Regions from separate parts of the Pediococcus acidilactici genome, predicted to be linked through region 1. Evidence: predicted binding sites of a transcription regulator. Region 1 holds the regulator's gene; the other holds the start of a gene.

Evidence for each region. The regulator Rex, encoded in region 1, represses fermentation and respiration genes when NADH is low (regulators of the CRP and FNR family bind a similar motif). The targets are predictions, from matches to a motif close to TTGTGAANTANTTCACAA.
Region 2: ald (alanine dehydrogenase) is a predicted target of Rex. The motif match lies at 1,486-1,503, and genes of this name have one in related genera.

What each region holds. Positions count from the first base shown of each region.
Region 1 is NZ_CP066046.1:192,190-195,619, reverse strand. Features, by position in the region: gene I6H64_RS00955 (hypothetical protein) at 1-806, shown strand, start outside; gene I6H64_RS00950 (zinc ribbon domain-containing protein) at 972-1,619, shown strand; gene I6H64_RS00945 (redox-sensing transcriptional repressor Rex) at 1,915-2,559, opposite strand; gene I6H64_RS00940 (serine hydrolase domain-containing protein) at 2,574-3,430, opposite strand, start outside.
Region 2 is NZ_CP066046.1:1,066,728-1,070,157, reverse strand. Features, by position in the region: gene araA (L-arabinose isomerase) at 1-1,105, shown strand, start outside; gene ald (alanine dehydrogenase) at 1,516-2,622, shown strand; gene tdcB (bifunctional threonine ammonia-lyase/L-serine ammonia-lyase TdcB) at 2,672-3,430, shown strand, end outside.

The DNA of each region.
Region 1 (3,430 bases):
GCGATAAGGTTACCGTAACGTTTAAAAACAGCAATTCGGAACTTCCTTTCCGTGACGGCAAAAAAACGTTCACAGTTAAGGGATTGAAAAAAACTACCAAAGTTTCTTCCAATAAGATTTTTAACCAGCTTAAAATCAAAGCCCTCGGAATTAATGGCAAGGGACAAATTGCACTTTCAAGTAAAAATTCTGACTTAATCAACAGCAACATTAAGGTTAAAAACAATGGTCACCTTAGCAACGGAGATGTTATTTCACTTACGCTTCCAAAAGCAGCCTTTAAAGATAGTAGTGGTAAGCACCAATACACTGGTTCAAGAACGTTCAAGTATAAGATTTCCGGACTAATTGATAGTAAATCAATTACTAACGTTGACGACATTACGGATGCCACCGACACTGTCATGTCTGATTACACAGATGACAAACAATTCGCTGATGAAAAATACACATCCAAGTTTGTTAACTTGTACGTAACTCCATATAACGAAAATGAAGAAGAATACTACGATGACGACGTCAACGAAGTTTCAAGCAAAGTAGAAGTCGCAGATGCATCCGAAAATAGTACTTCATCTAGCAACAAATTATCAATTGTTGCAATTTATAGCGTCAACTCTTCGGACGCAGATGACGATGACGAACCTGAAAATGTTGCCGTTGAAGTAAACAACCTATCGTTAAACGATGGTAAATTAAACATCAAAGATAAAAAGATTACTTCTGATGACAACGTTTCTACCCTTAGTGATTCCATTAAGACCTACGAACGTAACTTGGAAGTTTCTGGTTTGAAACTAAAATAAGTTAATGCTAATTAAGAAGACTAGGAAAGTTAGATAAATTTCCTAGTTTTTTATTGATGCAGCAGGGCAGGCTTGTTTCTCCTGCTAATACTTTGTAAAAGAGGTTTACAAAACCTTAATTGTGAATATATAATGGTTATATCTGTTAATTTAGGAGGAATAATAATGGTACAATCTGCAGTTGTTGAAAACGATAGCGATGCGTTTTCCGTTAGTTTATTAGCGTTTTGGGTAAAGGGAAGTATTACACTAGATGACGCCTTCTTACGGGTAAATATGCCAAATACAGTTTTCTTTGGTTTGGTTCCTGCCGGTAAGCAAAAAGATTCATCTCCCCTTTCAGGAATTACTAACGTATACACATCGAAATCATATAAGCTGAGCTCAATCTTTTTAGGATTATTAATTGCAATTATTGGAGTAGCGCTAATGGGCTCATCATTCTTTTCGGCACTAATCGCAATTATCGTTGGGGTGCTTTTAATTGGTAGTGGAATCAGAACCACGTTTAACTATGAACGTTCCGGAATTAGTAAAACAATTGACTTACCTTTCTTCGAAGCACATCATAGTGAAGAATTAGAAGAAAAACTCACCCAAAAATTAGCTACATATCAAGCGGATCGCAACGTGCGAGCACAAACGGACCGCACAATTCAACAAGGAGCTCAAAACACACAACAAATTGTTAACGCCGTAAGCGGAGATGCAAATAATGCTGCATCATCAGCGAGCGCATTTTGTAGTAGTTGTGGCGCACCGCTTGCTCAAGGTGCTAAGTTCTGCAACAAGTGTGGCGCTCAAGCTAACTAATCGAGTTATAAATTTGATTAATTACAAAATAAAAAGAGACCAGAATTTTTCACAAATTCTGGTCTTTTTTTGAGTCAACGAGCACGAAACTCAACCAAATTAAAGTTCACTAGCAAGATGCCAACTTTTTCTAAAAAGCCATCCCTTTCTTAGCAAACCTAAGATTTTTCCACTATCTTAGTATTTTATATACTTATGCACCTATCTTTTAAATTAAAAACCACGTATCCATAATCCATTCTTAAGCTAATAAAAAAACTTACCGCAATATATAAACAGTAAGCCTTCAATACATTTATTCTAATTCTTCAATTTCCCGCCGGTTAATTCCGTAAATTAGCGATTGTAGTTCCACAGAAAGGTCCACGTCTTGCACAATCACTTTTTCTGGCACGGTCAGTGGAACCGTAGTAAAGTTCAAAATTCCTTGAATACCAACTTCTAGCAGCTGGTCAGTAAGTTCTTGAGCTTTTTCTGCAGGAACCGCTAAAATTGCCACGGTAATTTGTTGTTCTTTAATTTGTTCCTTTAGGTTTTTAATGTCATAAACTGGAATTTGGTTTTGCACCGTATTCACCAATTTAGGATCAACGTCAAAAGCCGCGGTAATCCGTGCATTTCCAACCCGGTGGAACTTGAAGTTTAGTAACGCCCGTCCGAGGTTCCCTACCCCTACTAAAGCAACGTTTGCGTTAATATCTTGTCTTAACGCGTCATCAAAAAGTTCCAAAAGCTTTTGAACATCGTAGCCGTACCCACGCCGGCCCATTTGTCCAAAATAAGAAAAATCCCGTCGAATGGTTGCTGCATCAATTTGTAAATATTCAGCCAACATTGCGGAGGAAACTTTTTCTACTTTTTGGTCTGATAAACGCCGCAAATAGCGGTAATACAAAGGTAACCGACGGGTGGTCGGAATTGAAAGTTTAAAATTAGCCATTTTTTCCACATCCTCTATTGAACAACTTTTAATATTTCGTCACGCATTGCCACGTGGACTTTTTCATCCTCGATATAATCGTGTAGCAAAACGAGACCATGTTTATTTTGGTTATTAAAGGCAATTAACCCGGTTGGGCTGCTGCCATAAAAGACATCGCGGTTTTCCTTGAAACGGCACCAGCCGAGCGATTGGCCGTCCACATCCACCTTCTTGATTCCATCAAACAACTGCGGATCAAGAATTTCTTTACCTTGGTAACTTCCCCGATTAATCATCATTTCGGTGAAAACCGTTAGATCATTTAACGTTGAAAATAGACCTGCATGCCCGCTTTCTCCATTTAACAACAATCCTAACTGATCTTCAACCTGACCTTGAATTTGTCCCCGTTTAGGATCGTTTCTCGTTGGCACAAAACGCATCTTAGGGCGGTTAAGGTTAAACCCACTGTTAGTCATTGCCAACGGATACAAAATCTTGTCCTGTACCGCCCGGTCAATGGAACCGTCCACCGTCCGAATGATAATTCCCAGAAGGGCAAAATTTAACGGAGAAACTTGCACGTGGTCGCCAGGCTCAAAATCCGTATCAACCATGTAAAGCGCATTGATAAATTCAATCCCGGTCAACCGGTACATTCCCGGAATTTCCACCGGAATCCCACTAGTGTGCGTTAACAAATGCAACACTAGGACATCCGGGTTGGAAAACCCTGGCAGGTACTTTTTAATCGGATCTTTCAGCCGGATTTCTTGAATCGCTAAAAGCTGAAAAATCCGGGTCGTGGTCGCAATTACTTCAGTCATTGAACCGACGTCGTAAATCATCGAAGGATCAAGGCACACGTTGCCTTCCTTACCGCCCTGCA
Region 2 (3,430 bases), 870 kb from region 1:
CTTGAACCACATTCCATATGACACCATTGATTTTGACTACATGAACTTAAATCAATCTGCCCATGGTGACCGTGAATATGCATTTATTAATGCACGCTTGCGTAAGAACAACAAGATCATCACTGGTTACTGGGGTGATGAAGACATTCAAAAACAAATCGCTAAATGGATGGACGCATCCGTTGGCTACAATGAATCATTTGGTATCAAGGTAGTAACCTTTGCTGACAAGATGCGTAACGTAGCGGTTACTGACGGTGACAAGATTGAAGCGCAAATTAAATTTGGCTGGACCGTCGATTACTGGGGAGTTGCGGACTTAGTTGAAGAAGTTAACGCCGTTGCTGAAGACGACATCAACAATAAGTACGAAGAAATGAAGAAGGAATACAACTTCGTTGAAGGAGAAAATTCTTCAGAAAAATTCGAACACAATACTAAGTACCAAATTCGTGAATACTTTGCATTGAAGAAATTCATGGACGATCGCGGATACACCGCATTCACAACTAACTTTGAAGACTTAGCTGGTTTGGAACAACTTCCAGGATTGGCTGTTCAAATGTTGATGGCTGAAGGCTATGGCTTCGCTGGTGAAGGGGACTGGAAGACCGCTGCTTTGGATCGCTTAATGAAGATCATTGCGCATAACCAACACACTGCCTTCATGGAAGATTACACCCTTGACCTTCGTAAGGGACACGAAGCAATCCTTGGCTCACACATGCTAGAAGTTGACCCAACGTTAGCTAGTGACACGCCACGGGTCGAAGTTCACCCGCTTGACATTGGTGGCAAGGATGACCCTGCACGCTTTGTCTTCACTGGTATGGAAGGCGACGCGGTTGACGTTACAATGGCTGACTACGGTGATGAATTCAAGCTCATGTCTTACGATGTTCAAGGCAACAAGCCTGAAAAAGAAACACCACATCTTCCAGTTGCTAAACAACTCTGGACTCCAAAACAAGGTTGGAAGAAGGGTGCTGAAGGCTGGCTCACACTTGGTGGTGGCCATCATACCGTACTTTCCTTCAACGTGGATGCTGAACAATTACAAGACCTCAGCAACATGTTTGGATTGACATACGTTAATATCAAATAATTGTTTACTAAGATAAATATTTCTAAAAGAACTGATCAATTTGATTGATCGGTTCTTTTATTATGATTCGATAAAGGGTTAAAAAGAAGGGCAGAAAAATAAGTTAGGAAAAGAAGTCAACATTATGTGATTAGGAGCTTAATTAAAGACTTACTTTTTGTGAATGTGAATCCATTGTTTTATTTTTTTCTAATAATATGAGTATCGTAACTAGACAAAAATTTGAATTGAATTAGATTTAATATATTGTTATCTCAACGTTTTTTCGTAATATTTAAAATTTTTAATAATATTTTTATAATTAAATCTAAATAAATTAATTGGATTTTAATTATGCAACCGCTTTACTTCTTTGAGTAAAGTGTGCAATAATATACGTGTAGTTAAATAAATCACAAGGAAGTGTCTTTATGCAAATTGCTGTTATTAAAGAACAAAAAGAAGGGGAAGGTCGTGTAGCGGCCACGCCGGAAAATGTTCAAAAGATGGTTGATGCCGGTAATGAAGTCTTAGTTGAAAAGGATGCCGGAATCGGTGCAGGCTTTTCTAACGAAGAATTTGAAAAAGCTGGTGGGAAGATCGTTTCTCATGAAGATGCATGGAAAGCAGAATTGTGCATTAAGGTTAAAGAACCTGATGCTGAAGAATACCAATACTTTGATAAAGGTAAAATTATTTGGGGATTCCAACACCTTGCATCTTCCAAACCAACTGTTGAAGCAATGATGAAGGCCGGAGTTACTGCAATCGGTGGTGAAACCATCGTTAAGGATGGTAAATTAGAGTTGTTAGCACCAATGAGCCAAATTGCGGGACGTCGTTCAGTAATCATGGGAGCTTATTACCTTGAAGCACAACATCAAGGGGAAGGTATTTTAGTTTCTGGAATTCCAGGAGTTATCCCTGCTGGACATGTAGTGATTTTCGGTGGTGGTAACGCCGCGACAGGCGCTGCAGACACTGCTTTAGGTTTAGGATGCTCAGTAGTAATTATTGAGTTAAACGACGACCGGATTGCTCAATTGGAAGAACAATATAAGGGTAAAGACGTTCGCGTAGTTAAATCAAACGAAGAAAATCTTGCAAAAGAAATTAAAGATGCTGATATTTTTGTATCCACAATTTTAATCCCAGGTTCCAAGCCACCGAAGTTGGTTAAAGAATACATGGTAAAAAGCATGAAGAAGGGCTCTGTAATCGCTGATATTGCAATCGATCAAGGTGGAACAGTAGAAACCATTGATCACCCAACCACTATTGATGACCCTGTCTTCATTAAGGATGGAGTAATCCACTACGCTGTACCAAACCAACCTGGTGCCGTTCCACGGACTGCTACGATGGCGTTAGCAGCTGGTAACCTTGATTATATTTTGGAAATTGCCGATAAGGGAATTGAAGGAGCAATCAAGGAAGATAAAGCTTTAGCATCTGGGGTCAACCTCTACGAAGGTAAGGTAACTAACAAGGGTCTTGCAGATTCATTAGACCTTCCTTACACTGAACTAGATGTATAAATAGGCGTTCGAACTTTTAAATTTGCGTTTAAATTATGAGGTGAAAATCATGAAAAATAACGAACCAAGAAATGAAGTAGTTGCTCAAACCTACGATTTATTAAACTTAGATCAAATTGAAGAAGCGCGTAAAGTAATTGGTAAATACGCACGTCGGACGCCATTAGTTCAGTCAATGTTTTTAAGTAACAATGTTGCTCATGCGGATGTATATCTAAAACTTGAAAATATGCAACTTACTGGTTCATTCAAATTCAGAGGAGCTAATAATAAAATTAACCACTTGTCTGATGAAGAAAAAAAGCATGGAGTAATTACAGCTTCAGCTGGGAACCATGCGCAAGGAGTTGCTTTAACTGGTAAACTTTCTGGAATTGACACCACGGTTGTAATGCCGGACGAAGCTCCTCAAATGAAGCGTGATGCAACTCGCGGATACGGGGCTGAAGTTGATATTCACGGAGCAACTTTCGATGATGCTCACGACTGGATGCATGAAAGAGCTGAAAAAGAAGGAAAGACTATCGTTGATCCATTTAACGATTCCCTCGTTTGTGCTGGTCAAGGAACCATCGGTCTAGAAATTCTTGAAGACTTGGTTGATGTAGAAACCATCATTGTACCAGTTGGTGGTGGTGGGTTGATTTCAGGAATTGCCACAGCAGTTAAGTCAATCAACCCTTCCATTCACGTAGTTGGGGTTCAATCCGAAAACGTTCACGGAATGAAAGCTTCAGTAGATGCTGGTAAGATTGTAAAGCATCACGATGACTTTACACTTGCTGACGGCACTGATGTAGCTGTTCCT